Regions from separate parts of the Streptomyces sp. NPDC008317 genome, predicted to be linked through region 2. Evidence: riboswitches for the same ligand, from Rfam matches in the RefSeq annotation. Region 2 holds a riboswitch; each other region holds the start of a gene.
What was found. Region 2 has a riboswitch for cyclic di-AMP ahead of ACFY9V_RS10380 (peptidoglycan DD-metalloendopeptidase family protein). Riboswitches for the same ligand answer to the same signal wherever they lie in the genome.
Positions count from the first base shown of each region.

Region 1: linked by a shared signal. The riboswitch ahead of ACFY9V_RS20550 (transglycosylase family protein) and the one ahead of ACFY9V_RS10380 (peptidoglycan DD-metalloendopeptidase family protein) in region 2 are both predicted to bind cyclic di-AMP.
Region 3: linked by a shared signal. The riboswitch ahead of ACFY9V_RS04850 (peptidoglycan DD-metalloendopeptidase family protein) and the one ahead of ACFY9V_RS10380 (peptidoglycan DD-metalloendopeptidase family protein) in region 2 are both predicted to bind cyclic di-AMP.
Region 4: linked by a shared signal. The riboswitch ahead of ACFY9V_RS27175 (NlpC/P60 family protein) and the one ahead of ACFY9V_RS10380 (peptidoglycan DD-metalloendopeptidase family protein) in region 2 are both predicted to bind cyclic di-AMP.

Region 1 covers NZ_JBIBFQ010000006.1:74,656-82,423, forward strand. Annotated here, with positions in the region: gene ACFY9V_RS20540 (septum formation initiator family protein) at 1-150, opposite strand, end outside; gene eno (phosphopyruvate hydratase) at 289-1,569, opposite strand; gene ACFY9V_RS20550 (transglycosylase family protein) at 1,738-2,472, opposite strand; cyclic di-AMP (ydaO/yuaA leader) riboswitch at 2,476-2,659, opposite strand; gene ACFY9V_RS20555 (transglycosylase family protein) at 2,965-4,014, opposite strand; gene ACFY9V_RS20560 (cytochrome P450) at 4,312-5,625, opposite strand; gene ACFY9V_RS20565 (endonuclease V) at 5,700-6,410, opposite strand; gene ACFY9V_RS20570 (nucleoside triphosphate pyrophosphohydrolase) at 6,416-7,519, opposite strand; gene ACFY9V_RS20575 (SurA N-terminal domain-containing protein) at 7,592-7,768, opposite strand, start outside.
Region 2 covers NZ_JBIBFQ010000003.1:103,484-111,251, reverse strand. Annotated here, with positions in the region: gene ACFY9V_RS10405 (PLP-dependent aminotransferase family protein) at 1-266, shown strand, start outside; gene ACFY9V_RS10400 (hypothetical protein) at 480-2,108, opposite strand; gene ACFY9V_RS10395 (hypothetical protein) at 2,301-2,495, opposite strand; gene ACFY9V_RS10390 (uridine kinase) at 2,743-3,387, shown strand; gene ACFY9V_RS10385 (GNAT family N-acetyltransferase) at 3,485-4,501, shown strand; cyclic di-AMP (ydaO/yuaA leader) riboswitch at 4,827-5,042, shown strand; gene ACFY9V_RS10380 (peptidoglycan DD-metalloendopeptidase family protein) at 5,046-6,017, shown strand; gene ACFY9V_RS10375 (AAA family ATPase) at 6,198-7,768, opposite strand, start outside.
Region 3 covers NZ_JBIBFQ010000001.1:1,149,168-1,156,935, forward strand. Annotated here, with positions in the region: gene ACFY9V_RS04840 (hypothetical protein) at 1-500, shown strand, start outside; gene ACFY9V_RS04845 (N-acetylmuramoyl-L-alanine amidase) at 582-1,217, opposite strand; cyclic di-AMP (ydaO/yuaA leader) riboswitch at 1,897-2,069, shown strand; gene ACFY9V_RS04850 (peptidoglycan DD-metalloendopeptidase family protein) at 2,360-3,484, shown strand; gene ACFY9V_RS04855 (hypothetical protein) at 3,591-4,139, opposite strand; gene ACFY9V_RS04860 (hypothetical protein) at 4,355-4,657, opposite strand; gene ACFY9V_RS04865 (histidine kinase) at 5,140-6,411, shown strand; gene ACFY9V_RS04870 (response regulator) at 6,423-7,070, shown strand; gene ACFY9V_RS04875 (hypothetical protein) at 7,515-7,768, shown strand, end outside.
Region 4 covers NZ_JBIBFQ010000009.1:127,634-135,401, reverse strand. Annotated here, with positions in the region: gene ACFY9V_RS27185 (NlpC/P60 family protein) at 1-895, opposite strand, end outside; gene ACFY9V_RS27180 (hypothetical protein) at 903-1,034, opposite strand; gene ACFY9V_RS27175 (NlpC/P60 family protein) at 1,331-2,407, opposite strand; cyclic di-AMP (ydaO/yuaA leader) riboswitch at 2,415-2,569, opposite strand; gene ACFY9V_RS27170 (NlpC/P60 family protein) at 2,736-3,866, opposite strand; gene pcrA (DNA helicase PcrA) at 4,208-6,676, shown strand; gene ACFY9V_RS27160 (peptidoglycan DD-metalloendopeptidase family protein) at 7,012-7,768, opposite strand, start outside.

The DNA of each region.
Region 1 (7,768 bases), on a different contig from region 2:
GCACAGCACCAGGGCGAGCAGCGCCGCGCGGCCGGTGAGCTTGTTGCGCCGCGGCGGGCGCCGCTTGGCCGCCGCCCGGTACACCCGGGCCTGCGCCTCCTGGCCGATGGCCTTCAGCCGGGCCGAGGTGGAGAACCGATCCGCCCCCACGTCGTGTCTCCCCTCGCCGTCCTCGCACGCCGTCGCGTCCACACGCTGCCGTACGGGCGCGCACGCCAGTACGTCCCCGCCCACGGTACGGGACCGGGTGCGGGGACGTACGGAGGCCGGGGCCCGGAAACGGACGGCTCAGTGCTTGAAGCGGGGGAACGCCGAGCGACCCGCGTACACGGCGGCGTCGTCCAGGATCTCCTCGATCCGCAGGAGCTGGTTGTACTTGGCGACGCGCTCGGAGCGGGCCGGGGCGCCGGTCTTGATCTGGCCGCAGTTGGTGGCGACGGCCAGGTCGGCGATGGTGACGTCCTCGGTCTCGCCGGAGCGGTGCGACATCATGCACTTGTAGCCGTTGCGCTGGGCCAGCTCGACGGCGTCCAGCGTCTCGGTGAGCGAGCCGATCTGGTTGACCTTCACCAGCAGCGCGTTCGCCGTGTCGTTGTCGATGCCCTTCTGCAGGCGCTCGGGGTTGGTGACGAACAGGTCGTCGCCGACGATCTGCACCTTGCTGCCGAGCTTCTCGGTGAGGACCTTCCAGCCCGCCCAGTCGTCCTCGAACAGCGGGTCCTCGATGGAGACCAGCGGGTAGGAGGCGACCAGGTCCTCGTAGTACTCGGTCATCTCGGCGGCCGAGCGCTCCTTGCCCTCGAACTGGTACTTGCCGTCCTTGTAGAACTCGGAGGCGGCGACGTCCAGCGCGAGCGCGATGTCCTGGCCGGGCGCGTACCCGGCCTGCTTGATGGCCTCGATGATCAGGTCGAGCGCCTCGCGGTTCGAGCCGAGATTCGGCGCGAAACCGCCCTCGTCGCCGAGGCCGGTGGACAGGCCCTTGGTCTTCAGCACGCCCTTGAGCGTGTGGTAGACCTCGGCGCCCCAGCGCAGCGCCTCGGAGAAGGACTCCGCGCCGACGGGGGCGATCATGAACTCCTGGATGTCGACGTTGGAGTCCGCGTGCGAGCCGCCGTTGAGGATGTTCATCATCGGCACGGGCAGCACATGCGCGTTCGGGCCGCCCAGGTAGCGGAAGAGCGGCAGGTCGGACGCCTCGGAGGCGGCGTGCGCCACGGCGAGCGAGACGCCGAGGATCGCGTTGGCGCCGAGCGAGGACTTGTCGGGCGTGGCGTCCAGGTCGAACATCGCCTGGTCGATCAGCCGCTGCTCGGTGGCGTCGTAGCCGACCAACTCCGGGCCGATCTGCTCGATGACGGCGAGGACGGCCTTTTCGACGCCCTTGCCCTGGTAGCGGTTCTTGTCGCCGTCGCGGAGTTCGAGGGCCTCGAATGCGCCGGTGGAGGCGCCGGACGGGACCGCCGCGCGGCCGGTGCTGCCGTCGTCGAGGCCGACCTCGACCTCGACGGTGGGGTTGCCTCGCGAGTCGAGGATTTCCCGGGCTACGACGACGTCGATGGACGGCACGAGTGTCTCCTTCAGTCCTTCTGAGATGTCTCTGTCTTTTTCGACCTGAGCCTAACCGTCTTCGGTGTCGCGCCCGGTACCGAGCCCGGACCCTGAGACGGAAAAAGGCCCCGGCCGGGCACGCTCGGGGGAGAGTACGTGCCCGGCCGGGGATCACATCCCGTGGCCTCAGCCCAGGTGCAGGTGCTGGCCCGGGTAGATCAGGTTGGCGTCCTGCACGATGTCCTTGTTCAGGTCGAACAGGTGCTGCCAGCCGCCGGAGACGTGGTGCGCGGTGGCGATCTTGGAGAGCGAGTCGCCGGAGACGACGGTGTACTCGCCGTTGCCCTTGCCGTGGCTCTTGTGGTGGGTGACCGGCGCGGAGGTCTCGGCCGGGGCCGGGGTGCTCTGCTGCTGCGACGGCTGCGAGGAGCTGTCGGAGGAGCCGGTGTTCGAGGAGTCCGAGCTGCTGGAGCCGGAGGAGCTGGAAGAGCTGGAAGACGACGACGAGGAGGAGGACGACGACGAGGACGGCGACGAGGTGTCGACGTTCGCCGCGGAGCCGCCCGAGGTCAGGTTGCCGGCGCCGGCGCAGGCCCAGGCACCCGGGCCCTGCATGGCGAGCAGCTTCTCGGCGGTGGCGATCTGCTGGTCCTTGGTGGCCAGGTCGGCGCGCGCGGCGTACTGGGTGCCGCCCGCGGCCTCCCAGCTCGACTGCGAGAACTGGAGGCCACCGTAGTAGCCGTTGCCGGTGTTGATGGACCAGTTGCCGCCGGACTCGCACTGGGCGACGGCGTCCCACGTGGAGACGGAGGCGGCGGAGGCGGAGGTGGCTCCGAGGAGCGGTACGGCGATCGCGGTGCCGGTGACACCGGCGAGCGCGGCGATGCGGACGAGCTTGGACGTACGGCGGTGCTTAGCCATGGTTCGTGTCCTCACCGACGCCTGCGAGGTGAGCTGTCGGGTTCGGGCGTGAGTTGCCCGGCCGGATCCGCGACCGCGGATTCCGTGCTTAACCCCGAGCCGGTGCGTTCCGCAGGCTGCGTGCCGTACGAACGTGACCGGCGAAAGACCTTGGGTCCCCCGCTCCTGCCTACGGCGCTTTCGCGTCGACTGTTCCCGTCGGTCGGCGGCAGGACTCGGCGTTCCTGACCGGCGGGGCCCGCTGTGGCGAGCGATGACGACGCTAAGCACAGGCGCCGGAAAGGACAAACATCCGCGTTCCGCCCCCGCACCGCTCCCGCCCCCAGAGCGGGTTCAGAGAATCGCAGGTCACAGGGGCCGGTTTCAGCGCTCTGCGAGCGGGCGGTCACAGGGGCGGGCGAGAGGCTTGTCACACGGGCCGCGGAGGACGTCGTACGGTTCGTCCGGTTTGCCCCCGCGGCCGTGACGGACGGTCAGAAAGACGCGGAGCCCTCAGCCGAGGTCAAGTGTCAGGATCTGACCCGGTTTGATGAGGTTCGGGTCCTGGCCGATCACCTGCCGGTTGGCGTCGTAGAGACCGCTCCAGCCGCCCTGGACGTGGTGGCTGGAGGCGATACCGGCGAGCGAGTCGCCGTACGCGACGGTGTAGTCGTGGCCGCCGTCGGCGCTGTGTCCGGTGTCGCTGGCGCCGGTGGCTCCGGTGCTGCCGTCGTCCGAGCCCTTGCCGGTGTCCGTACCGCTGTCCGCGCCCGCGTCCGTGACGGCGGTCAGCTCCGTACGGGTCGCCTGGTCGGCCGCGGCCAGCTCGGCGTCGGTGGGCACGTACGGCTTCGCGTGGCGGCCCGTGCCGGGCGTCGCGGGCGCGTCGGCGGTGGGCGAGCCCGGAGTGTTCCGCGAGCCGTCACCGGGCGACGTGGGGGTGACGGGGGCGGTGGTGGGCGCCGTGGGCGTCACCGGGGTGACCGTCGAGCCGTCGGCGGGCCCGGTGGGCGTGTCCGTCCCCGGCGCGGTCGGGATGATCGTCGGCAGCGACGGGTCGGTGTTCGAGCCCCCGGTGCCGCCGGAGCCGCCGGTCGTGGCGTCGCCGGAGGGCGGGGTCGAGGCGGACGGCGCCGGGGTGGTGGGGGTGGCCGCGGGCGTGCCGCCCGCCACGGGCGGCGTCACGGCGTCCAGCAGCCCCGTACCGTCCTCGCAGCCGGGCCAGGCGTTCGGCCCGAGGTCGGCGAGCATCCGCTCGGCGACGGCGATCTGTTCCGTCCTGGACGCGAGGTCGGGGCGTGGCGCGTACGCCTGGCCGCCGTAGGCGTTCCAGGTGTCCTGGGTGATCGCCAGGCCGCCGTAGAAGCCGTTGCTCGGGTCGGCGCTCCACAGGCCGCCGGTCTCGCATATCGCGACTTTGTCCCACGTGCTGGAGTCCGCGGCGTGCGCGGCCCCCGCGCCGAGGAGCGGGAGTGCGATCCCCGCGCCGGTCGCCGCGACGGTCACCATGGCCGCCGGGGCCTGTCGCGGTCGGCGGTGCCGGCCGTTCCCGGACGAGAGCATGCGGTCGCCTTTCTCGTAAGCCTTACGCGCCGGAGCGCGGTGCGTGACGTGACGGCGGCGGGGAGCGGGCCGGAGCCCGCCGACGTTGCTGGTGCTGTTGCTGCTGTCTCCGCTTCCGCTTCCGTGACGTCCGCCGCGTCTGGCGCGAGCCGTCCGCGAGAGGTGGCCGTCCGTACGCACCGTGCCCGTACGAGCGACCGCGCTTCTCGCGTTGACCGCAGAACGTAGCGGTGTTGGCCAACGGATCACAAGTCGGTGTAGCGATCATCACGTCGCGATCACGACCGTGACGCGCCGTCACTTCTGTTGCGCGGCCTCGGCGGTGAACGACACCGGCAGCGTACGCAGTCCGCGCATGATCAGTCCGCCGCGCCAGCGCAATTCGGCCGGATCCGCCGCGAGCCGCAGGTCGGGGAGGCGGGTGAGGAGGGACGCGAGCGCCGTCCTGGCCTCCAGCCGGGCCAGCGGCGCGCCCAGGCAGTAGTGGATGCCGTGGCCGTAACCGAGGTGGGGATTGTCACGCCGGGCCAGATCGACGGTATCGGGCGCGTTGAAGCGCGCGGGGTCGCGATCGGCCGCCGCGAGTACCACCAGTACGGGGTCGCCCGCCGCGATCGACTGACCGCCGAGGCTCAGGTCGCCGGTCGCGTAACGCCAGGTGGCCAGCTCCACCGGGCCGTCGTAGCGCAGCAGTTCCTCCACCGCGGTCTCCAGCAGGCCGGTCTCGCCCGCGGCCAGCGACTCCTGGAGGCGGGCGCGCTGCTCCGGGTGGCGGAGCAAGGTGTGCACCCCGTTGCCGATGAGGTTCACAGTCGTCTCAAAACCGGCGAAGAGCAGGATGAAGGCCATGGCGGCGGCCTCGTTCTCCGTCAGGTGCTCGCCGTGGTCGCTCGCCCGGATCAGACCGGAGATCAGGTCCTCGCCCGGGTCTTCTCTCTTACGGTGGATCAGCTCGACCAGATACGCGCGCATCCGCTTCACCGACCGCGCCACTCCGCCGCGCGGGCCGCCGCCGTGCCGGATCATCATCCCCGCCCAGTCCCGGAAGTCGTCCTGGTCCTGCGGCGGCACGCCCAGCAGGTCGCAGATCGCGTAGATCGGCAGCGGGAAGGCGAAGTCGTGGATGAGGTCCGCCTCGCCGCTCGCCGCGAAGCCGTCGATGAAACGGTCCGTCAGCTCCTGCACCCGCGGCCCGAACTCCGCGACCCTGCGCGGGGTGAACGCCTTCGACACCAGGCGGCGCAGCCGCGTGTGGTCCGGCGGATCGATGTTCAGCAGATGCGTCATCAGATCCGCGCTGCGCTCCCCCGGAATCCCGGTCTTCCCCTTCGCCCCCGCCGACTCCGCGTGATGCACCGGATTCTTGCTCAGCCGGCCCTCCGCCAGCGCCTCCCGCGCGTCCGCGTACCGCGTCACCAGCCACGCCTCCACCCCGCTGGGCAACGTCGTCCGCCGCACCGGCGCGTGCTCCCGCAGCCAGGCGTAGGCGGGGTAGGGGTCGGTGGCGAATTCCCACGTGAAGAGGGTGGGGCCGCCGTCGGCCGGGTCGGTGGGGGCGGGGGTGGGGCCGGTGGGCGAGTCGGCGGTGGGGTCGGTGGTGGGGTCGGTCATGCGCCGACGCTATCCGGCCCGGCCGCGTTCCCGGCTCACCGGGACCTGGCCGTTGCGGGGGCGGGGCGGGGGCGTCAGGGGCTCTCTGAGGTTGTGGACGCCAGGGCGACGCGGCTCAGGCGGTCGGACTGGCGGGTGGTTTCGGGGAGGCGGTAGGCGGGGGCGAGGGTCAGGGTGTGGGCGCAGGCGGTGGCGAGGTCGATGCCGTGGCCGGTGGAGACGTAGACGGGCTTGACGCCGGTCCGGGTACGCAGGGCGCGGCCGACGGTTTCGCCGCCGTCGAGGAGGTCGGCGTACGCGCCGCGCTCCGGGGCGAGGGCGTCGGGGTCGTAGCGGCCGACGAACGGGGTCTTGGCGACTCCGGCGGTCGGCAGCCCGGTGAGCACGCCCAGGTGGCAGGCGAGGCCGAAGCGGCGCGGGTGGGACAGGCCGTGGCCGTCGCAGAGCAGCAGGTCGGGGGTGGCCCGCAGGGTGCGCAACGCCTCGACGAGGAAGGGCAGTTCGCGGAAGGCGAAGAGTCCGGGCACGTACGGGAAGGTCGTGGTCGCGGTGGCCGTGGCGCGCTCGACCACGTCGAGCGTCGCGGTGTCGATGACCACCACGGCCGCCGCGACGAGGTCCCCGGTGCCGCGTCCGTCGCCCGCGTAGGCGACGTCGAGCCCGGCGACCAGGCGGGGCGCGGCCGGTCCGGGGCCGCGGTGGTCGGCCAGCGGGCGCAGCCGGTCCTGGAGCGCCAGCGCCTCCGCCTCGTCGGCCGGCCACGCGTGCGGCACGTCGACGCGCATCGGGGCTAGCCCGCCTCGGTCGTACGGGGTGGCTCGGCGGTACGGGTCCGCTCCGCCGTACGGATCGCGTCGCGGTAGCGGCGGGCCGCGTGGCGCAGGGCGGCTTCCGGGTCGAGGCCCGCGGCCTGGGCGGCGGCGGCCTCGGCGAGGAGGTGGTCACCGAGGGCGGTCTCGTCGGTGGCGGGCGTGCCGGGGGCGGGGGTGCCGTCGGCCGGGGTGCCGTCAGCCGGGCTGCCGTCAGCCGGGCTGCCGTCGGCCGGGGTGCCGTCGGCCGGGAGCGGGAGGCCGGCCTCCCGGGCGCGGCCCGCGAGCTTGGCGGCCAGGGCGAGGGCGGGCGAGGCGAGGGGCACGCCGTCGGTGACCGAGTCGCGGGACTTCTCGACGCCCTTGAGACGGATCCAGTTCGCCCGCACCTGCTCGGGGGTCTCGGCGACCTCGTCGCCGAAGATGTGCGGGTGCCGGTGGACGAGCTTGTCCACCAGTCCCCCGGCCACGTCGTCGATGCCGAACGGCTCCTCGGGGTCGCCCTCCGCGATGGCCGCGTGGAAGACGACCTGGAGCAGGACGTCGCCCAGCTCCTCGCGCACCGCCGCGCGGTCCCCCTCCTCGATCGCCTCGACCAGCTCGTACATCTCCTCGATGCCGTACTTCGCCAGGTCCTCGTGCGTCCGCAGGCTGCTCCACGGGCACTCGGCCCTGATCCGGTCCATCACCTGGACGAGGTCGAGCAGCCGGGCGCCGGGCAGGTCGTACGAGCCGGGCAGCAGCTCCAGGTCGGGCATGGCGACCCGTCCCGAGCCGCCGAGCCTGGCCAGTTCGTCGGTGACGGCCGGGTCGCCCGCGCCGCCGCCGGGCGGCAGATAGACGACCGTACGGCCGCCCGCCGTCGCGTCCACCAGCTCGCGCCCGCCGGGCGTCGCCAGCTCGACCCGCACCCCCGCCTCGCGCAGATACGGGAGCTGCGGATGCTCGGGGTCGGCGCAGACCACGAGGTCGGCCTCGCGCAGCGTCTGCCAGGCGGGCCAGGAGAGCTGTCCCGGCGCGACCCGGTGGCTGGTCGTGAGCAGCACCAGCCGCCCGGGCGCGTTCGCGTCGTCTACGTCGTTCACCCCTCGAACGTACCCCGGACCACCGACATGCCCTGCGGGCGGCCGCTGCCCGGACCGCGCGGCCGGGTCCGCCTACGCGCTCGGGTCCGCCGGGGTCGCCGTCTTGGTCACGACCCACGGCTCGTTGGTGGCGCCGACGATGGCCTTCTTGGCGTCCCAGGTGCCGTAGCGCGGGTTGACGTCCACGCCGAGCGACTTCGCGGTCTTGGAGATGACGGCGATGGCCGCCGCGTTCCCGGTGTCGCTGCC
Region 2 (7,768 bases):
TGCCCCGCGGCGGTATGACCATGTGGGTCCACACCGGTGACGTGTCCGGCTCGCGGCTGGCCGTCGCCGGTGAACGGCTCGGTGTCCGCGTGCCGTCCGGGCCGCGCTTCGGCGTCGACGGCGCCTTTGAGCCGTACATCCGGCTTCCCTTCACCGTCAGCGGGGCCGCCGCCGTTGAGGCTGCCGCCCGGCTTGCCCAAGCCGCCCACGTCGTCCGCTCCGGCGGCGCCGCCGACGGCGAAACCACCGGCCTCTTCGTGGCCTAGGGCCCCTCTGCGGCCCCCTTTGCGCCGGGGCGGCGCGCCGCTCTTTCAGGGGCGCGGGGAACTGCGCGCCCAGCCACGACGGGCTGTCAGCCCGGACACGACAGCGACTGCCCCGCCGGGGCCGGTTCTCACAGCTCGCCGCCGCGACGGCTGGTTGCGCAGTTCCCCGCGCCCCTACGGGGCACGTCCCGCCGCGAGGCTAGGGGCTAGGGGCTAGCCGAGTTCCAGGTCGGCGACGGTGCGGACGACGGCGTCCTTGCGGAGGGCGATGGGGGCCGGTTCGAGGACGGCGGGAGAGGACTCCTCGGGCTCGGGGACCTCGACGGAGTCGGAGTCGGCTTCGGAGGTGGTGGGGAGGAGGCCGAGGACGGCGTCGCGGTGCGACTGGGCGCACTCGTCGTCGTAGGGGTCGGGGGTGGAGGGCACCTGGAGGCGCAGGACGGGCCCGGTGCCGAGCCGGGCGTACCCGCGGCCGGGGGGAACATCGGCGGCCGGGGTGGTGCGCTGCGGGGCGCCGAGAACGGCCTCGACGTGCTCGGGGGCGAGCGGCCCGAGGACGACCCGGGCCCGGGTCTGGGCGATCACGACGGGCGCCAGCGCCTCCGTGGCGTCGAGCTGGTCGGCGACGGCGACGGCGACATTGGCCGCGCGCCCGTGCCGCAGCGGGACGTCGAGGAGGGTCTGCGGATCGGGCCGCCCCTCGGCGAGGGCGAGCTGGGTCAGCGCGGTGGGCCGGTCCACCAGGATCCACAGCGGACGGCGTACGTCCTCGGAGACCGGATCGCCGTTCTGCCGCGCCCGGTTGACGGCGATGAGCCGCCGTTCCGTCTCGTGCGCGGCCCATTCGAGGGTGGCGGAGGCGCCGGACAGGCCGCCCTCCACGGCGAGGACGCCGGGCCGCCCGATCAGCGACGCGTACTCACCGGTGCCGCTGCCGTCCACGACCACCACGTCACCGTGGACCAGCGCCTGGAGCGCGATGGACCGCAGCAGGCTGGTGGTGCCGGTGCCGGGCTGGCCGAGCGCCAGCAGGTGCGGCTCGGTGGAGCGGGGGCCGGTGCGCCAGACGACCGGCGGGGCGTCCCTGGTGCCCTCGCCGCCGGTCACCGGCACCGTCCGCTGGACGGCACCGGCGTCGGTGAAGCCGAGGACCGTCTCGCCGGGCGAGGTGATGAAGCGCTGCGCGACGATGTCGGTCGGCAGCGGCGCCAGCGCGGTGAGGGTGAGGTGGTTCTCCTCCTCGTTCCAGTCGAAGCGGTACTCCCGGCCCCGGCCCGCCTTGGCGTGCAGAAGCTGCTCCACCCGGGCGCGCGACTCGGCCTCGCCGTCGGTGAAGTACGCCGGGTAGCGCAGGTGCAGCCGGGCGAGCCGACCGCCCTGGAACTCGTACTCGCTGAACACCTTCTCCCAGCTTCCCTCGTGCGCGTACAGCGGCGCGGGGTCCCCGGCGTCCGACAGGTACGGCACCAGCGCCTCGTACAGCGCCTGGAGCCGGCCGGTCTCGGCCTCGCTCGGGCCCGCCGGGGCGGCGGGGGTGCGGTCGCGGCCCATCCAGGCGGCGGACGCCATGATCGCGCCGATCGCCAGCAGCGGGCCGTACGGCATCATCACGACGACGACCACGCCCGCGGCGGCCAGCAGCAGCGCGGGGCCGCGGCGGTCCTTGGGGGTGCGGCCCCACCAGCCGCCCGCCCACAGCACCTGCTTGCGCATGCCGCGGGCGATGGTGATGACCGGATGGAGCACGTCGGTGGCGCTGTCTGCCGCGGTACGCGCCAGATCGCGCCCGCGGACGAGCGCGGGTCGGCTGGTCAGAATGCTGGGAAGGGGACGCCTGGCCACGGGGTGCTCCATGGGTGGTTCGGGTTCGGGCTTCGGGTGCGGGAAGGGCCGCGTGGGGAAGGGCGGCGCCCTGAGGGTGCGGCGGGGGGACGGGCGGCGGCCGGAATGGACACGGGCCCGGAGCGGACGACCGCGCCGGGCCCGTACTGGAGTGGCCGCCCGCCGGCGACGGCCAGGTCCCGGGCCGGGGCCCTAGACCTTGATCCCGCCCAGCAGGCTGGCCAGGCTCGCGCCGCCCGCCTTGATGCTCGGGGCGATGGCCGTGCCCGCGAGGTAGAAGCCGAAGAGGGCGCAGACGAGGCCGTGGGACACCTTCAGCCCGTCCTTGCGGAAGAACAGGAAGCAGATGACGCCGAGAAGGACGACGCCGGAGATCGACAGGATCATTGGGCTTTCTCCTGGGTGATGGGGACGGTCACCATGAGTTCTTCCAGGCTCACAAAAAGTAATAGATCACGCACGGTGGCAAATGAGTGATTTGTAGCGAATTTCCACCATGTGGGGGGAGGCGGCGAACGGTGCCCGGCGCGAGCATTGCCCGCCAGGACCGGTTCATGTGCCCACCGCGCCCCCCGCCCCGCTCCTGGCGCAGTGAAGTCGCCCGAACGGGTGACGGCGGTGCAGGATGGCCGGTGTGCAGCTCACCCCGATCACCTGGTCACGGCTGGCCGACACCCTCGCCGAGCGGATCGCGGACGCGACCGCGGGGGTGAGCGCGGACGGGCCGGGGCCCTGGTGGCGGGTGGCCGTGGACGGCGCGGACGCCGCCCGCCCCGGCGATCTGGCGGACGCCGTCGCCGCCGCGCTGCCCGCTCTCGGCCGCCGCGCGCTCCGGGTGCGCGCCGCCGACTTCCTGCGGCCCGCGTCCCTGCGCTACGAGTACGGCCACCAGGACGCCGACGCGTACTACCAGCTCTGGCTGGACACCGGCGCGCTGCGCCGCGAAGTGCTCGACCCGCTCGGCACCGGCGGCTCGGGCCGCGTCCTGCCGACGCTGTGGGACGCCGCCACCGACCGCGCCACGCGCGCCGACTACGTGCGCCTGCCGCCCGGCGGCGTCCTCGTACTCGACGGGCCGCTGCTCCTCGGGCAGGGGCTGCCGTTCGATCTGACGGTCCATCTGCGGCTGTCCCCGGCCGCGCTGGAGCGGCGCACGGCGCAGGCCGACCGGTGGACGCTGCCCGCATTCGACCGTTACGACCGGGAGGCGATGCCGGAACAGGCCGCCGATGTCCTGGTACGTGCCGACGACCCGCGACACCCCGCCTGGACAGGCTGAACGACCCTCGCGCGTAAGCCCGTTGACCTCCCGGCCGCCGCCGGTCCGGCCTCGCCTTGCCGTGGGACCGCGCACCCCGCTAGCGTCCCCATCCACCATGACTGTCGCCATCGCGCCGCTGACCACCGAGCACATACCCCAGGCCGTGCAGCGCTACGACCGCTGGTTCGCGCGCGCCCGCCGCCCGCCGTCGCAACGCTCGTGGCTCGCCGACGGCCCCGTGCGCGGTGAGGAACTGCTGGGCAAGCTGATCGGCGTTCCGGGTCTCGAGGCCGCCCGCGCGCTCGACGGCGACGGCGGCCTGATCGGACACCTCGCCGCCGTCCCGGTGGACCTCACCCAGGACGACCCGGCGGGGCTGCGCAGCCACCCGCACTCCGCGCTGGTCCCGCACGGCGGTCACGCGCTGCCCGGCGGACGCGAGTCGGAGGTGCTGCGCGCGCTGTACGCCCGCGTCGCGGCCCGGCTCGTCGCGGAGCGACGGCTGGTCCACTACGTCGACGTGCCCGCGGGGGAGACCGCCACCCTGCCCTGGGCCGACCTCGGCTTCGGCCGCGAATTGGTGCACGGTCTGATGGCGGTCAAGGCGCGCGGGCGCCAGCCGCGCGGCGTCGAAGGGCTCGGCATCCGGCGCGCGGGCGTCGGCGACCTGCCGCAGATCGGCCGGATGGCCGCCGAGTCCTCGCGCAGGCAGCGCGAGTCCGCGGTGTTCCAGCCCCAGCCGGAACGCGCGCTCGCCGCCCTGCGGGTCTACTACGCCGACGCGCTCGGCGACCCGCGCAGCGGCGCCTGGATCGCCTCCCGCAGGGGCGAGGAGATCGGCATGGTGCTGCTGGTCCCCGCCACGCCCGACCCGGTGATCCCCGAGTCCTGCGTGGAGCTGGCCGAGGCGTACGTCGAACCCTCCGCGCGCGGCGAGGGCGTCAGCCGCGTCCTGCTCGCCACCGCGCTGGCCTGGGCGTACGACCACGGCCACCGCTACATGTCGGCCCGCTGGCACTCCGCCTCACCGCTGGCGGCGGGGCACTGGCCCGCGGTCGGCTTCCGGCCGGTCGCGTACCGGCTCAGCAGGTCGCTCGACGGCCGGATCGGCGGCTCGCCCGGCAGCTACTGATATCCCCAAGTAGCGTATTAAATCGGGCATTTAGGCGTGATGCGGCTCACTCGGCCGGTCCGCAGTGAGCGGCATCACCTCGGGAACACGGTCCGATTCCCCCGATGTACCCACTGTTCCCGATCCGGGCGGTTTGTCACCAGGAATCGGTCACGGAGGCACGGACGGTGAGCGGCTCGCACACGCAGCGGTGACGGCGGACGACCGGGAGTGACCGCGCTCCAAGCGGTGCGCCCGACGACGATCACGGTTGGTTGCCCGCCGCTCGGCCGGTCGTTTAGCTTCGCCTCCTGCGGGCCGGATGCCCGCGAATTGCGAATGTCCGTCGGGCGGAACGCCGAATCCTGCCGCCGCCCGGTTTCCTGGATCTTTGATCACACACGGCAGGGGCGGGGGACCCAGGTAAGTCGCCGTCCAGCAGTACCGGACGGCTCGGGGTGAAGTCGCGGCGCCTTGCGTACACGCAACGGCATTTCCACGTGACCGGGCATCTCCTGCCCGAACCCGACAGCTCACCTCGTAGGCGTAGGAGAGGAAATCCCCCATGCCCGCAAAGGGACAGCACCGCAAGACCCGTATGAGCCGCCTCACCCGCATCTGCATCGCCGCGGGCACGGGTGGCGTGGCCATCGCCCTGCCGCTGGTCGGCGCGGGCATCGCCTCGGCGGCCGAGCCCGCCCACAGCGCCCCCGCCACCGCCTCGCACACCTCCGCCGTCAAGGCGACGACCGTGGCGGACAAGAGCGCCGCGCCCAAGGCCGCCAAGGCCAAGACCACCAAGTACTCCGTGGTCAGCGGTGACTCGCTGTCGAAGATCGCCGACAGCCACCACGTCAACGGCGGCTGGCAGCAGCTCTACTCCGACAACAAGTCGGTCGTGGGCTCCAACCCGAACCTGATCTACCCGGGCCAGCACCTCACGCTGAACGGCGCCTCCGCCGAAAAGCCCGCCACCGCGCAGAAGTCCGCCCCGGCGCCGAAGAAGTCGGCCCCGGCCCCCGCCAAGAAGGCGACCCCGGCGCCCGCCGAGACCACCGCCCCGTCGAAGTCGTCCGACACGACGACCACGACCACCAAGTCCGCCGACACCACCGCCGCCAGCTCCTCCGGCTACACCAAGCCGGTCGGGGACGCGGCGATCGGTACCCAGTACCACGCCTCCGGCGCCAACTGGTCCAGCGGCTACCACACCGGTGTGGACTTCCTGGTCGGCTCCGGCACCAGCGTGAAGTCGGTCGCCGCGGGCACCGTCGTCTCCGCGGGCTGGGACGGCGCCTACGGCAACGACGTGATCGTCAAGCACGCCGACGGCAAGTACACGCTGTACGGCCACCTGACCCAGGCGCTCGTCTCGGCCGGGCAGACCGTCACCGAGGGCCAGCAGATTGGCGTCTCCGGCGCGACCGGCAACGTGACCGGCCCGCACCTGCACTTCGAGGTCCGCACGACCCCGGACTACGGCTCCGACATCGACCCGGTCGCCTACCTGGCCTCCCACGGCGTCACCGTTTCCTGACCCACCCGCTCCACAGCCGCTGTGGCGGCTCCTCGCGGCATCCGTGCCCGCCCGGTTCCTCACCACCGGGCGGGCACACCCGCGTGACGGGCCGCGAGTCCACGTGGTCACGCGGGTGACGTGGTCACGCGGTGACGTCGTTACGCGGTGACGTCGTTACGCGGTGACGTCGTTACGCGCTCACGTGTCCGGGAACAGCGCGGCCAGCTCGCCGCGCGAGACCACGCCGAGCTTCGGATACGCCTTGTAGAGGTGGTGGCCGACCGTGCGCGGGCTGAGGAAGAGCTGCGCGGCGATGTCCCGGTTGGTCAGCCCGAGCGCGGCCAGCCGGACGATCTGCGACTCCTGCGGCGTCAGCCCCGCCTCGTCCGCGACCGACCTGACCGTGTCCTGACCCACCGTCACCGACGCTCCCGACACGCCCAGTTCACTGCGCGCCCGGTCCGCCCACGGGCGCGCGCCGAGCCGCTCGAAGGTCTCCAGCGCGGCCCGCAGGTGTCCGCGTGCCTCGCTCTTGCGACGGGCCCTGCGCAGCCACTCGCCGTACAGCAGCGCCGTACGCGCCGACTCCAACACCCTTCGGTGCGGGTCGTGAAGGGCCAGCGCCTCGATGAAGTACGCCTCCGCGTCGGCGTCCTTGGCCCGCAGCGCCCGGCAGCGCGCCACCAGCGCCCGCGCCCAGTCCTGCCCGGAACGCGCGGCCCACGCCTCGAACCTGGCCACGGGCTCGTCCGCCCGCTCCGGCACGCCCAGTCGCACCGCCGCCTCCACCAGGTCGGGGACGCCGCGCGTCGCGGAGATGTGGTGCCGTACGGTCGGCTCGGTCAGCAGCGACAGCCGGTCGAGCGCGAACTGCGTACGGCCCAGGCCCAGTTCGAGCAGCCCTTGCGACCAGTACGCCCACGGCGCGCCCGGCGCCATCGCCGTGCCCGCGCCGCCCGCCAGGGCCTCGTCCACCAGCCGGCGGCACTCGTCCTCGTCCCCGCGCAGCGCCGCGACATGCGCCAGCGCACTGCTCAACTGGCTGACCCACTGCCGCTGTCCGGTGTCCCGTGAGATCCGCAGCCCCTCGGACGCCGTGGCGACGGCCTCGTCGAGGCGGCCGTCGAACAGCTCCGCCTCCGCGCGGAAGAACATCAGCGTCGTCAGCCTGCCGACACCGCCGCTCTCGCGGCTCTCCGCCGCCAGCGTCGTCGCCAGGTCGTACGCCGCCGCGTCCTGCCCGAGCGCCAGGCCCACCCCGCACAGCATCACCAGGTCCCGAGGATCGACCCGGCCGCCGCGCGCGGCCCGTGACGCCGCCGCGGCCTCGGCCACGTCGGGCGGCCCGGCCGCCGCGCTGCCTGGCCCGATCGCCCGCACCAGGAACTCCGCCACCGGCCGGATCGGCGCCCACGGCGGCAGCTCCAGCGCCGCCAGCCGCCCCAACGTCCCCGCCACCTCGTCGTCGCCGAGGTACCAGGCCGTATGCGTCGCCTGCACCAGCATCCGCGCCGCCGCCGCCGAATCCGCCTCCGCCAGCAAATCCGCCGCTTCCAAAAGGAGTTGATGCGCCGCGCCGAAATCCCCCTCCCAGAAGTCCGCGAGCGCCCGCACATAGAGCGCTCTGCCGCGCACGGCGGACAACGGGTTCGCCGCGCCCCGCGCCGCGGTGGACGCGGCTTCGGTGGGCGCCGGGCGGCCCGGCCCGGACGGGTGCGGCGGAACGGGCCCGCCGACGCCGCCGGTGTCGGCGGTGGACGCCGGATCGC
Region 3 (7,768 bases), on a different contig from region 2:
TTCTGCGCGTCTGGCACTCCGGCGGACGGCCGCCGATCGTCTTCCACCACCGGGACATCCGCGACCGGATCATCAGCCAGATCCGCGCCCTCACCCGGCCCGAGGGCCAGGTGGGCTCCCTGCCGGAACACCTCGTCTACCGCGACATCCTCACCGCCCTGCCGACGCTGGACGCCCGCATCACCCTCGCGCTGACCGACCCCGGCTTCCCCGGCATGCACGAGGCCCGCCGGAGCCAGTGGCTCCTCCGCCACCCGGCGGTCTGCGTGATCACCGACGAGGAACTGGCGGGCCCCGCGCGCGAAGAGGCACTCGCCCGCCTCCTGCGCGCGACGGGCCACACGTCCCTCCCGGCCACCGCACTCCCCCCGCTGGCCGCCCCCGGCGACGTACCGCCGGACACCGGCCGCGCGCTCTTCACCCCCGCCCACGACCGGCTCCTCCGCCTCCACCACGGCGACCTCCTGCCTCCCCTGGACGCGGCCACGTCCACGAGGTGAAGGCCGCCGTGCGCTCGGGCACCGTCCCCCGAATCCGCGCCGATTCCGCGCCGATTCCGCGCCGATTCCGCGCCGGAGGCGTCAGGTGCCGTTGACCAGGCGGATGTAGCGGACCCAGTCCCAGTTGGGTCCGGGGTCGGTGTGGTCGGTGCCGGGGACCTGGACGTGGCCGATGATGTGGTCGCGGTCCTTGGGGATGCCGTACTTGTCGCAGATCTCGGCGGTGAGGGCGGCCGAGGAGTGGTACATCGCGGTGGTGAAGTAGGCGGGCTGGTCGACCCAGCCCTCGTGCTCGATGCCGATGCTGCGGGTGTTGTAGTCCCAGTTGCCCGCGTGCCAGGCGACATCGCGCTCGCGGACGCACTGGGCGATGGCGCCGTCGCCCGAGCGGACGACGTAGTGGGCCGCCGCCGCGTGGGAGGGGTCCTGGAAGAGGCTGATGGTGTCGGTGAAGGACTCCTGGGTGACGTGGATCACCACGAGGTTGATCGGGTAGGTCGAAGTGCGGTTGGACGCCGTGTAGTTGCCGGAACTGGCCGGGGTCCAGGAGGCCGACGGGTAGTCCACGGTGGCGGCCGACGCGCGGCCGATCCCGGACGTCAGGTCCGCCGTGACGCCGACGGTGACGGCGGCCCCGAAGGCGAGGGTGCCGCGCAGCAGCGAGCGCCGGGTGGGCGTCTCCGCCGCGAGCGGGACCCCGGCGGGGGCGCCGGGTATGCGCCCGGGTGAGCCGGTGGGTTCGGCGCCGGAGACGACCCCGGACGGGACCGGGACCCCGGACACGACCCCGGACGTACCCGTGGACGTCACGCCGGGCGTGCCCGCGGACGTACCCGTGGACATAACGCCGGGCGTGCCCGCGGCGTCGACTTCGCGCCCAACCTGGCCGGATTCACCGGCCGGGCTCAACGGGCTTGACGGCGCGGGTACTTGGGGGTCGCTGGGGCGTGCCATGAAAAGCTCCCTTGGGCGTCATGGAGAGGACGAGTGCATGACAGATGTACGGGGCCTGCTCATGGTGGGGTCCGGGTGCGTGACCTGCCAAGCGATTCGCGAATTGGCAGAGGTCCACACCGGTGGCGAGACCGCAGCGGCCCCGTCGCCGCCCGTTGCTTGGCTGCCGGACCCCGGCCGTCGGCCGACGCCGTACACGGCCGTGCACACGGAATCGGCGCCGCGCCCTGACCGTACGTAATCGAACCGTCCCCCTGTGCATAACAACTGACACACACTCACATCACTACCCGGCCACATCCGGTGCCGGGTTTACCCGTATCACGCACTCCGTGACTGTTTGGTTCCCGACGTCAACTCTTTGATTCGGCTTGGAAAACGACCCCGGCTCTATTAACGTTCGATAACGCAGCGCGGTTGTCACCACCGCCACAGAGGCGGCACCGCGCGCTTGCCGAATCCCGTCCGCGGGAACCGGGGACCCGCCCTCCTGCTCGCCACACCCTGGCGTACGGGAGGGGTCCAATGGGGTGAATCGGGCAGCATCCAGGCCCGTAGGAGACCTTCCTGCTCCGAACCCGTCAGCTAACCCGGTAGGCGACAAGGAAGGAAAGGAGTGCGCCCGCGTGGCGTCCAACCAGCCTGCCTACGCTCCCGCCCCGGCGGCCCCAGCGGCCGATCCCCCCGGCGAGTGGGACGACTGGAATTCTCCAGGGGATTCCGCCGCCTCTGCCGAAGCCACTGCTTCTGCTTCTGTTGCCTCTGTCTCTGCCACTGCCGAAGCCGCCGCGTACGTCGCGGCCCAGGGCGACGCCGGTGCCGTGGGCGCGCAGGGCGGATACGGCGCGTACGGCGTTCAGGGCGCGAACCGTCACCGGCTTCCGCGCCAGCGCTCCGTCGGCTCCGTGGCCCGTGGCTCGACCGTCCTCGGCGTCGCCGCGATGGCCGCCGTAGGGGCCGGGGGCGTGGCCGTCGCGGCCGACGCCGTACCCGCGCCCATAGCGGTCCCGGATCTGCCGGAAATTCCCGACTCCCTTGACCTGCCCCCGAGTTCGACCGGGGTCTCGCCCGCCGGTTCCCCCGGCGTGTCGGCGCTGCCCACGGCCGGTGACTTCTTCGGCGCGGCGGTACGGGACGTGTCGGCCCCCGACACCTCCGTGAGCACGACCTCCGTGAGTACGACCTCCGTGAGTACGACCTCCGTGAGCACGGCCGCCGATACGGCCACGGACTTGGTTCCGGACCCCGACTTGGCTCCGGCTACGGACTTGGTTCCGGCTACGGACTTGGCCCCAGCTACGGACTTGGCGCCGGTTTCGACCACGGCTCCGACCGCCGTGGTGGCCGCCTCCTCCGTCGACGTCGCGCCGTCCGCCGCCCCCGTGCCCACCGACCCCGGTGAGGCCCTGCGCGCCCGCATCATCGACGAGGCCACGCGGCAGCGGGACGCCGCCGCGCGGGCCGAGCGCGAGGCGGCCGAGAAGGCGGCGGCCCAGCAGGCCGCCCGCGAGGCCGCCGCGCAGAAGGTACGCGAGCAGGCCGCCGCCGCGAAGGCCGCGGCGGAAGCACAGGCCAAGGCCGATGCCGAGGCCGCCGCCAAGGCCGAGTCCGAGCGCCTGGCCCACCTCGCGGTCTCGTACCTCAAGCCGCTCGCCTCGTACACGCTCACCGACAGCTTCGGCGAGGCCAGTTCCCTGTGGGCCAACACCCACTCCGGCCAGGACTTCGCCGCTCCCACCGGCACCCCGGTGCACGCCATCCACACCGGTACGGTCACCTCGGCCGGGTGGGCGGGCTCGTACGGCTACCGCGTGATCCTCACCCTCGATGACGGCACCGAGCTGTGGTACTGCCACCTCTCCACCATGGTCGTCACCTCCGGCGAGGTCATCACCGGCGACACCATCGGGCGCGTCGGCGCCACCGGCAACGTCACCAGCCCCCACCTCCACCTGGAGGTCCGCCCCGCCGCCGGGGCCGCCCCCATCGACCCGGCCGTCTGGCTCCGCGCCCACGACATCGCCGTCTGAACCATCTGGGACGGTCCCGCTCCACCCGGGACCGCTCCTCCGGTTAACCCCGACGGCCCTGGCGCTCCCCCCCGACGCCAGGGCCGTTGGCATGCGGCCGGTTCGGTCAGCCCTTCCGGTCCAGCGTCGCCGACAGCACGGCGATACCCGTCCCGCCCTCGTCGAACTGGCGCAGGACATCCGCCAGCGTGGCGGCGGCATCGGTGTGCTCGATGACGAGCAACGGCTGCGCGCCGTCGTCCTGGACCGCCGGCACGAAGTCGGTGACGATCTCGCCCCGCAGCAGCACCAGACGGTCGGCGTCGAGCGGATCGCGGACCAGCCCGGCGAGGTGCGTCCGCAACTCGTCCGTCTCGCCCAGATCGGCGTCCAGCACCGCGTGGTGCGACAGCACCGTCACGGCCAACCGCTCGCCGATCCGCTCATAACGCGCCGAGAGGTCGTCCGGCAGCAGATAAAAGACGCCCTCCTCGCCCTCGTGCCCCCGGTTCAGCAGCAGACGGATCATCCGCTCCGCCGGGTCGGGCGAGTCCAGATCGAGGTCCAGAATCACTTCCACGCCGTCCGGATCCACCGACGGGATCGCGCCGATCCATATCCGCGCCGACCCGGAACCGGCGGCCCCGCCGCCGCTCGTGACATCGTCGTCGTCCATGCGCGGCATTCAAACACGCGGCTCTCAGCCGCGCGGGCCCGTCACGGCCGGGGCGTGGTCTCAGGGGTGGCGGCGATGTCGGCGTCGGCCCGCGACCGCCCTGGACGGGGCGCCCGCGTCGGCGTTCATACGCGCGGCTCTCAGCCGCGTCGGCCCGTCACGGCCGGGACATGGTCTCAGCGGCGTCGCCCGCGTCGGCGTTCAAGCACGCCGCCTCAGCCGCGTCGGCCCGTCACGGCCCAGGACGCGGCGGCCACGCCACCGGCGACGGTGAAGACGGCGGGCCAGGCGCCGAGCTTACGGGCGAGAGGGTGCGAACCCGCGAAAGCCGCCACGTAGACGGTGGTCAGCGTCGTGGCGACCGCCGGTCCCGAGCGCGCGTGCCACTCGCGGGCCGCGAGCGTGCCCGCCGCCGCGAGGGCCACGCCCCCCAGGGCCCGCTTCCGCGTCCACCGGGCCACCCCGTAGCCGCCGATCAGCCCGCCCGCCGCCACCACACTCGCCGGAACCCCAGCCATCCCGTCCTCCTCCTCACGCACCAACCCCGAAGCCTTGCCTCCGAGGCTAACCGCCCCTCGTCCGCCGCCTCCGCGAGGGGGTCCGCGACCAGGGGCGGCGAGTCGCCCTGTCCGGTGTTTGGGGACGGGCGCCGGGGTTGGCGGGTGTGCCAGTGGCGGTGGGTCAGCCCGTCCGGTGTTTGGGGACGGGAGCCGAGGCTGGCGGGTGTGCCAGAGGTGGTGAGTGAGCCCGTCCGGCGTTTGAGGACGGGAGCCGAGGCTGGCGGTGTGCCAGATGCCATGAATGAGCCCGTCCGGCGTTTGAGGACGGAGGCCGGGGCTGGCGGTGTGCCAGATGCCATGAATCAGCCCGTCCGGCGTTTGAGGACTAGCCCCAGCGGCAATGAGCGCCCACCCGTCGGCCACGCCCCGCCGTCCGGCACCCGAGGGCGGATAGGGGACGGTTCCCCGGGCGAGACCCCCGCCGCCCCTACCCTCGGGGAATGACCGACGCCGACCTCCGTACGGAGGGCCGCCCGGAGGGCCGTACCGAGGCCCGCCCGGAGGGCCGTACGCCCCGCGACTGGGCCGTGGACGCGGCCGCGCTCTGCTTCGCCGTACTGGTCGGCATGGTGGTGTACGGCGTCGCGGCGCAGCACGAGGACCGGCCGGTGTGGATTCAGGCGGTCGACCTGCCGCTCGGCGCGCTCGCGTGCGTGTCGCTGTGGTGGCGCAGGCGGTACCCGATGGCCGTGGCGCTGCTGGCCGTACCCGCGTTGGCGCTGTCCAACAGCGTGTTCGGCGCCGGGATGGTGATCACGGCGAGCCTGGCGCTGTACGAGCCGCTGCGCCGTTCGCTGCCGGTGCTCGGACTGTTCGTGGCCGCGTCGGTGCCGGACGCGCTGCTGCTGTCGGACCCGCACGGCACCGACTGGACGGCGGCGGCCTTCTCGGTGGCGTACTACCTCGTCTTCTTCGCCTCGGGCAGCGCCCTGCGCAGCCGACGCCAACTCCTCGTCCGGCTGCGGGAGGACGCGGTACGCGAGCGCGCCGACCACGCGCGGCGGCTCGCCGACACCCGCCGCGCCGAACGGACCGCCATCGCACGGGAGATGCACGATGTGCTGGCGCACCGCATCTCGCTGCTGTCCGTGCACGCGGGCGCGTTGGCGTACCGGACGAGGAGCGCCGGCGGCCCCGCTCTGGACGCCGCCGAGATCGAGGCGAGCGCCCGCGTCATCCGGGACAACGCCCATCAGGCGCTGGAGGAGTTGCGGGAAGTGCTGCTCGTGCTGCGGACGGAGGACGAGGGCACGGCCGCGCCGCAGCCACGGCTCGCGGACGTGGCCGTACTGGTGGGCGAGGCGCGGGCGGCCGGCCAGGACGTGGAGTTCCACGACGACGTGGACGCCGCGCTCGCGTCCGACCTGCGCCCGCAGGTCCAGCGCACCGCCTACCGCGCGGTGCAGGAGGCGCTGACCAACGCCCGTAAGCACGCGGCCGGTTCACCCGTGACCGTACGGCTGAGCGGCGCGCCCGGCGCGGACCTCACCGTCGAGGTGACCAACCCGCTGGCGTACGAGGCGACTTCGGGGCCGCCGCGCCCGATCCCCGGTTCCGGCACCGGTCTCGTGGGCCTCGGCGAGCGCGTCGCCCTGGACGGCGGGACCCTCGAACACGGCCGCGCCGACGGCGTGTTCACCGTACGGGTACGGCTACCGTGGCCCGCGACATCAGCGCGTGATCCCCGGCAGCGGGGGAAGGGCGAGGCGTGAGGGGCGACGGCATGATCCGGGTACTTCTGGTCGACGACGACCCGCTGGTGCGCGCCGGGCTGAAGATGATGCTGCGCGGCGCCGACGGCATCGAGGTCGTCGGCGAGGTGGGGGACGGCGCTGCCGTACCCGGGGCCGTACGGCAGCACGGTCCCGACGTCGTCCTCATGGACATCCGCATGCCGGTCATGGACGGCATCACCGCCACCCGCGCCCTCACTGGGCGCGACCCCGCGCCCCAGGTCATCGTGCTGACCACCTTCGGCGCCGAGGACACCGTCCTGGAGGCGGTACGCGCGGGCGCGGCGGGCTATCTGCTCAAGCACACCGAGCCGGAGGAGATCGTCGAGGCCGTACGCCGGGCGGCTCGCGGCGAACCCGTCCTGTCGCCGTCCGCCGCCCGTGCCCTCATCGCCCACGCGGCTACCGGCTCCTCTTCCCGCGCCGACGCCGCCCGGCAGCGGCTCGCCGACCTCTCCGAGCGCGAGCGCGACGTCGCCCGGGCCGTCGCCGAAGGGCTCTCCAACACCGAGATCGGCGCGCGGCTGCATGTGTCGGTCGGGACGGTCAAGGCGCATCTGTCCAGCGCGCTGGGGAAGGCCGGGGTCGAGAACCGGATTCAGCTCGCGCTGCTGGCGCATGACGCGGGGGAGGAGTGAGGGGGCGGTGCTCTCGGCGGTCCCGTCCCGTAGCGCCTCCGGCGGGGATGCGGGCCGGTGGGTGTACGGGGCCGGTCGGTGTACGCCTCCGGGCGGTCGGCCGACGGGGCCGGTCGGTGGTTGACGGGTCTGGCCGGTCGGACGGCGGGTCTGGCCGGTCGGCCGAGGCCGTGAACGGGGCGGGTGCCTAGCGTCGGAGGTATGCCTTCCGATGACGCAGTACGGACGTCTTTGCCGCGGGCCGCCGCTTCCGCCCCGGACCCGGGGGCCGAGGCTGGCCGGGTGACCGTATCCGAACCTGGGGCCGACTCCCGGCCGGGGACCGTATCCGACCCCCGGACCGTATCCGCGTACCGGCCGCCGGCCGACCCGCGCCCGCACGACCGGCGCCCGCATGACCCGCGTCCGCAGGACCGGCGCCCGTATCACCGTCTCCGGCTCGCGGTGGCCCTCTTCTTCCTCTCTCCCCTGATCGGGGAGTTCCTGCTCGGCAACCAGCCGGTCACCGCGCTGCCGTCCGTCCTGATCCTCGCGCCGATGTACGGCGGCGGCACCGTACTGATCCGCGAGTGCGCGCGGCGCCTCGGCCGGGGCTGGCCGACGATGATCGTGCTCGCGGCGGCGTACGCCCTGGTCGAGGAGGGGCCGATCGACCAGATGCTGTGGAATCCGCACTACGGCGGGTTCGACATGGCGGG
Region 4 (7,768 bases), on a different contig from region 2:
AGACCCCCGCGGCCCTCCAGGCGGCCTGGGTGAGGCCGGAACAGTCGTACGAGTTGGGCCCGGTGGAGCCCCAGACGTACGGCAGGCCGAGCGCGCGGTAGGCGAAGGTGACGGCCTGGGCGGCGCGCGAGGACGGCGCGGCGACGGGCGTCGTGTCGCCGGGCAGCGGCGTACGGGCGCTGGCGCGGGTCGCGGCGGCCGGTCCCGACGACGGGGTGTCGGCGGCCTCGACGGCCGCGCGCTGGGCGGCCGTCAGCCGGTCGAGCAGCGCCCGCGCCGCCCGCAGCTTGCCCTGCACGGTCGCCTTGCGCGCGGCCAGCTTGGACTGCGCCTCCTTGAGCGCGTCGAGTTTCGCGTCGGCCGCGTCATGGGTACGGGTGACGTCCCGCTGCTCCTCGGTGAGCTGCGCGAGCGCGGTCGCCGTCCGCGAGTCGAGGCGGTTGAGCATCCCGGCCCGGTCCAGATACGTGTCGGGCGAGGAGCTGAGCGCGAGCTGCACACTGGGGTCGAGCGAGCCGGTGCGGTACTGCGCCGCCGCGAGGGCGCCGATCGTGTCGCGGGTGGCGTTCAGCCGCGCGGTCTTGCGGGCCAGTTCGTTCTGCAGATCGGCGACCGCGGCGCGGGCCTGATCGGCCTCCTCCTTCGCGCCGTTGTACTGCTCGGTGGCGGCCTCCGCCTGCCGGTAGAGCGTGTCGACCTGGTCCTTCACCTCGCTGAGCGAGGCCGGTGCCTGCGGCCGCGGGTCTGCGAGGGCGGATTCGCCGAGCAGGCTCACGGAGGCGGCGGACGCGAGCGCCACGGTGAGGGCGGCGCGGGTCGCGGTGAGCGCCGACGTGCGGGCGGACGTACGCGCCGCCGAGGTTCTGCGGTGTGAGGCGGGACTGTGGGAGGCCATGCGGCCGTCATTCCTTCCAGTGCTCCGACGGGCCCGCGCGGAGGCCCGGCGACGCCTGCACGGGGGAGCAGAGCGCCGCCGGACCTTCGGCGGGGGTGACCGCGCCGCCACGGTCCTGACGGCTGTGGGGATCGGTCACCTGGGTAGCGACGCTAAACCTGACCGGGGGTGCGCCAGGGGAAGGAGACCGGGACTGCTCCGATTCGACCGGCCCGTGACCGTAAACGACCGCCGTTCGACGGGTGACCCGGTCATATGCGCGCGCCTGCTGACCAAAGTGCCCGGTCGGGAGGTCCGACCGGGCACGGGGTGCTATGCGGGGCTGTGAGCCCGGCGGTCCTGAGGCTCCGCGGACGCGGGCTCAGGCTGCACGGGTTCAGGCGATACGGGCTCAGACTGCACGCGCTCAGGCGGTGCGGGCCCTGGTGATACGGCTCAGGCGATGCGGCGGGCCGCAGCGAAGGGCATCCAGCTCATCGGGGCAACCTCGACGACCGCGCCGCTGTGCGGGGCGTGCACGATCTGGCCGTTGCCGATGTACATGCCGACGTGGCTGATGCTGGAGTAGAAGAACACCAGGTCGCCGGGGCGCAGGTCGGACTGCGAGACCGCCGTGCCGTCCTTGACCTGGTCCCACGTGGTGCGGCCGATGGAGATACCGGCGGCGCGGTAGGCGGCCTGGGTGAGCCCGGAGCAGTCGTACGCGTCGGGGCCGGTGCGGCCGGAGCCGTACGGCTTGCCGCGCTGCGACATCGCGAACTGGATGGCGGCGGCGGCGCGGCCGGACGCCGGGCCGTTGTAGGTGTAACTGACGTTGCTCGCCGTGGAGTTCGAGGAGTTCGAGGAGCCCGCGGTGTTGGTCGGGGCGGTGGGCCGCATCGCGGCGAGCTTGGCGCGCTCCTGCGCGTTGAGGCTGTTGAGCAGCTTCTGCGCGGCGGCCAGCTTCGTCTGGACGTTCTTCTTCGCCGCCGCGAGCTTGTTCTGCGCGCTGGTCAGCTCGTTGAGGCTCTTGGTGGCCTGCGCGCGCTGGATGGACGCCTGCTCCTGCTGGACCTTGAAGGTCTCCAGCGCCTGTTCCTGCGTGGTGGAGATGCGGTCCATCATGTGCGACTGGTCGAAGAACTTCTGGGGGTCGTCCGTCAGCAGCAACTGCGTCGTCTGGTCGAGGCCGCCGTCGCGGTACTGCGCGGTGGCGTACTGCCCGAGCACCCGCCGCGTCTCGTTCATCTTCGCGGTCTTCTGCGCGACCTGCTCCAGGAGCTGATTGGCCTTGGCCCGCTGGTTGTCGGTCTTCTCCTTGGCGGCGTCGAAGTGCTGCGTCGCTACCTCGGCGTCCTGGTTGAGCTGGTCGATCTGCGCCTTGACCTCGGTGATCGAGGGCTTCGCGGGCGCCGCACTGGCGCTCTCGCTGAGCAGGGTGACCGACGCGAGGGCCGCTGTGGTGATCCCGACGGCGGCCCGTGGACCGGCCGTGGACAGTATGCGATTGCGCGGCTTGCGGTGCGACGCCAAGGGAGGCGACTCCTTCCGAATACCGCCGACCGGGTTAGCTGACGGGTTCGGGCTGAAGGTCGCCCTACGGTCCCGACGCCTGCTGCGGCGTCCGTTCCGATTCACCCCACGTGCTGTTGGGTCCCCGGCTCCGGCCTGGGCCGGATTGAGCGGAGGTGATTCGCTGTCGGCTCTTCAGCCGACGGGGAAGCTCACCACCTAGCGGGCTACCGTAGTCAACTTGTGCGAGCCTTGGGAAGTTTGGATTGCAATGTGACCGAAATCGCTTTGTGATCTTACCGTTTGTGAGCGCGGCGGCGTCCGGACAAGTCGGACTATGCCGGGTGGACTATGCGGGACGGACCGCCCCGTAGAACGGCATTTCGGTAATCGGGGCGATCTTGACCACGGTGCCGGTGTGCGGCGCGTGGATCATCTGGCCGCCGCCGATGTAGAGGCCGACGTGACTGATGTCGCTGTAGAAGAAGATCAGGTCACCCGGCCGGAGATTCGACTCCGACACCCGCGTGCCGACGTTCACCTGGTCCCAGGTCGTGCGCGGCAGATCGACCCCGGCCGCCTTCCACGCCGCCTGGGTGAGCCCCGAGCAGTCGTACGACGTCGGCCCGGTCGCGCCCCACACGTAGGGCTTGCCGAGCTGCTTGCGCGCGAAGGCGATGGCGTCGTCGGCCTTCGAGGAACCCGTGCTCGGCACGGTCGGCGTCGAGGAGTCCTTCGCGGCCTTCGCCGCCTTCGCCGCGGCCTCGGCCGCCGCCTTCTCCTTGGCCGCGATGGCGGCGGCCTTGACGCGCGCCTCTTCCTCCTGCTTGGCCCGCAGCGCCGCGAGCCGCGCCTTCTCCTGCGCGTTGAGGCTGTTGAGCAGCTTCTGCGCCTCGCCCAGTTTGGCCTGCACATCCCGCTTGGCGGTGCGCAGTTCGCCCTGCTGGGTGGTGAGCGTCGCCAGGCTCTTGGCCGCCTCGATGCGCTGCTGCGTGGCCGCGGCCTGCTGCACCCGGTACGACTCGACGGCCTTCTGCTGCCGCTTGCCGAGCACGTCCGACAGGTGCACCTGGTCGAGCATCGACTGCGGGTCGGTGGCCAGCAGGTAGCGGCCGGTCGAGTCGTCGCCCCCGGTGCGGTACTGCGCGGCGGCGTACTGCCCGAGGACCCGGCGCGAGTCGTTCAGCGCCTGCGTCTTCTTCGCCGCCTGCTCCAGGAGCCGGTTGACCTTCGCGTTCTGCGCGTCGGTCGACTCCTTGATGCCGTTGTACTTCTCCGTGGCGACCTCGGCCTGGTGCGTCAGCCCGTCGACCTTCGCCTTCACCTCGGCGATGCTCGGCTGCTTCGGCTTGGCCGGCTCGGCGCTGGCGCTCTCCGCGAAGAGGGTCACGGTGGCCAGCGCGGCCGTCGTGATCCCCACGGCCGCACGCGGGCCGGGGGTGCTGAGGATCGCGGCGCGAGCCTTACGGTGTGTCGCCATGGCGCGCGGACTCCTTTCGGACGCCCATCCGGACGCTGCTGGAGCGAGACCGTAGCCAACGCTCCGGGCTGCTGGGAAGAGCGGTGTCCGATAGGCCCGATACCTTTTCGTAATCATTTCCCATTGTCACGGTGCGTGGTAACGGGACTACGGGGTAAAGGTACGTGGTTGCCCCGGAGGCGGCCGTTGGGCGGGGGGCCGGGAGTGTCGGCCGGGGTTCCGGGCGAAGGGGTTGGGGTGTCGGCCGGGGGGCCGTCGTACGGGGGTCGTGGGGGGTCGGCCGGGGGCTGTGCGGGGAAGGGCCGTGGGCTGTCGGTGCCGGGCTCTAGACTCGGGGAGCGATGAGCAGCCTCTTTGACGACAACTTCCTGAACGGTCTGCATGTGGCCCCCGAGCCCGCCGACCCCACCGCTCCGCCGCCCCCGGAGGACGGGGGCCCCGGCGGCGAGCACGTACCGGACGACCTGTTCGGCGGCCGGTTCGACGGACCGCCGCCGCAGGCCACCGGGCGGGACGCGTATTACCGTGACGGCGCCCCGCGGCCCGCCACCGACCCCGCGCAGCTCCTGGAAGGGCTCAACGAGCAGCAGCGCGCCGCCGTCGAGCACGCGGGCGGCCCGCTGCTCATCGTCGCGGGCGCGGGCTCCGGCAAGACCCGGGTGCTCACCCACCGGATCGCCTATCTGCTCGGCGCCCGGCACGTGCACCCCGGCTCCATCCTCGCCATCACCTTCACCAACAAGGCCGCGGGCGAGATGAAGGAGCGCGTCGAGGAGCTGGTCGGCCCGCGCGCCAATGTGATGTGGGTCTCCACCTTCCACAGCGCGTGCGTGCGCATCCTGCGCCGCGAGTCCAAGTCGCTCGGTTTCACCTCGTCGTTCTCGATCTACGACGCCGCCGACTCCAAGCGGCTGATGGCGCTGGTCTGCCGGGACCTCGACCTGGACCCCAAGCAGTACCCGCCGAAGTCGTTCAGCGCGAAGATCTCGAATCTGAAGAACGAGCTGATCGACGAGGAGACCTTCGCGGCCACCGCGGAGAACCCCTTCGAGAAGAAGCTCGCCGAGGCGTACGCGATGTACCAGTCGCGGCTGCGGGACGCCAACGCGCTGGACTTCGACGACATCATCATGACCACCGTCAATCTGCTCCAGGCGTTCCCCGACGTCGCCGAGCACTACCGGCGGCGCTTCCGGCACGTCCTGGTCGACGAGTACCAGGACACCAACATCGCCCAGTACACGCTGGTCCGCGAGCTGGTCGGCACCGACCAGGACGAGGACGCGGCCGAGCTGTGCGTGGTCGGTGACGCCGACCAGTCGATCTACGCCTTCCGCGGCGCGACGATCCGCAACATCCTCCAGTTCGAGGAGGACTACCCGCAGGCCCGCACGATCCTGCTGGAGCAGAACTACCGCTCCACGCAGACGATCCTCACGGCCGCCAACGCCGTCATCGAGCGCAACGCGGGGCGGCGGGCGAAGAACCTGTGGACCGAGTCCGGCGACGGCCCGGTCATCGTCGGCTACGTCGCCGACCAGGAGCACGAGGAAGCGCAGTTCATCGCCGAGGAGATCGACCGGCTCACGGACGCGGGCGACGCCCGCCCCAGCGACGTCGCCGTCTTCTACCGCACCAACGCGCAGTCCCGTGTCTTCGAGGAAGTCTTCATCCGCGTCGGCCTGCCCTACAAGGTCGTCGGCGGCGTCCGCTTCTACGAGCGGCGCGAGGTCCGCGACGTCCTGGCGTATCTGCGGGTGCTGTCCAACCCCGAGGACACCGTGCCGCTGCGCCGCATCCTCAACGTGCCCAAGCGCGGCATCGGCGACCGCGCCGAGGCGATGATCGACGCGCTGGCCGCGCGCGAGCGGATCACCTTCCCGCAGGCGCTGCGGCGGGTGGACGAGGCGTACGGGATGGCGGCCCGCTCGGCGAACGCCGTCAAGCGCTTCAACACGCTCCTGGAGGAGCTGCGCACCATCGTGGAGTCCGGCGCGGGCCCCGCGGTCGTCCTGGAGGCCGTGCTGGAACGCACGGGCTATCTGGCCGAGTTGCAGGCGTCCACCGACCCGCAGGACGAGACCCGCGTGGAGAACCTCCAGGAACTGGCCGCCGTGGCCCTGGAGTTCGAGCAGGAGCGGGACGCGGACGAGCCGGGCACCCTCGCCGACTTCCTGGAACGGGTCGCGCTGGTCGCCGACTCCGACCAGATCCCCGACGAGGACGACTCCGGCGGCGTCATCACCCTCATGACCCTGCACACCGCCAAGGGCCTGGAATTCCCCGTGGTGTTCCTCACCGGCATGGAGGACGGCGTCTTCCCGCACATGCGGGCGCTCAGCCAGGTCAAGGAGCTGGAGGAGGAGCGGCGGCTCGCCTACGTCGGCATCACCCGCGCCCGCGAACGGCTCTACCTGACCCGCTCGACGATGCGCAGCGCCTGGGGCCAGCCCTCCTACAACCCGCCGTCGCGCTTCCTGGAGGAGATTCCGCCGACGCTGATCGAATGGAAGCGGCTCGGCTCCGCCGGGGGGTCCTCGGGGCCCATGACCAAGTCCGCCTCCGCGGCCTCCTCCGTCACCGCCCGCGGCCGGTCCGGCGCCGCCGGCGGCTTCGCCACCCGCCGCTCCTCCGGTGACCGCCCCGTCATCTCCCTCAAGGTCGGCGACCGCGTCACCCACGACCAGTTCGGCCTTGGCACCGTCATCTCCGTCACCGGCCAGCCGGGCGACGAAAAGGCCACCATCGATTTCGGCGACGAACGCCCCAAACAGCTTCTTCTCCGCTACGCCCCCGTAGAAAAGCTCTAGCCCCTCCCGCGCAGGGCCTGGTTTTTAGGGGCGCGGCCCCCGTGGGATTCACCTTGCGCGGGGCCTGGTTTTTAGGGGCGCGGGGAACTGCGCGACAAGCCCCCACCGGCGGGTGGTCCGGCGACAACCGGACTGCCCCGCCGGGGCGGGTGGTGACCTGCGGGAGCGCGGCGGTCGGCCGCGCAGTTCCTCCCCCCACCTCCGGCCGGGGGTGCCCCCAGCGCCCCAGACGGGGCACAGCCCACCCGCAGGGTGGACGCACAGGGGCCGCGCCCCTGACGGGGCGCACCGTCATGCGCAGGGTGGACGTCGCGAGTGGGCCCGCCCGCAGGGCGTCAGCGGGGGTCGAGCCCGTGGGCCAGAAGCCAGGGCAGCGGATCGATCGGAGATCCCCCGTGGGGCCGCACCTCGAGGTGCAGGTGCGGACCGGTGGTGTTGCCGGTGTTGCCGGAGTAGGCGATGACGGTGCCCGCCTTGACCGACCCGCTGCGAATCTTCGTACTGCTGAGGTGGCAGTACCACGTCTCCGTGCCGTCGGCCGCCGTGACGATCGCCATGTTGCCGTAGGAGCTGTTCCACTGCGTGCGGACGGTGCCGTCCGTGACCGCCATGACCGGCGTCCCCACCGACACGGGGAAGTCGATGCCGGTGTGCAGCGCCATCCAGTTGACGCCGGCCTGGCCGAAGTACGCGCTGAGGCCCTTCTCCGTCACCGGCAGCAGGAACTTCGGCCGCAGCGCCTCCTTGCGGGCCGCCGCGTCCGCCTTGGCCTTCTTCGCCGCCGCCTCGCGGTCCTTGAGGTCGATCCGCTCCTGCGTCCGGCTCGCGCGGTCCGCGAAGTCGTTCGCGTCGGCGCTCACCCCGGCGAGCTGCCGGTCGAACTGCGTCGTCGGCGCGTTCGCGTCCGTCGCCGCGCTCCCGCCGTCGGCCTGCGTCTTCGAGGATTCGGCGACGCCGACCCCGGAGACCGCCGCCGCGCCCACGGCCGCCACGCCCATCACCGCGACGGAGGGGACCGCCACGGTCAGCAGCGCCGACCGCCGGGCGGGCTTTCGTCGTCGGCTGCGCGCCACCGGCTCGCCGTCCGCCGGG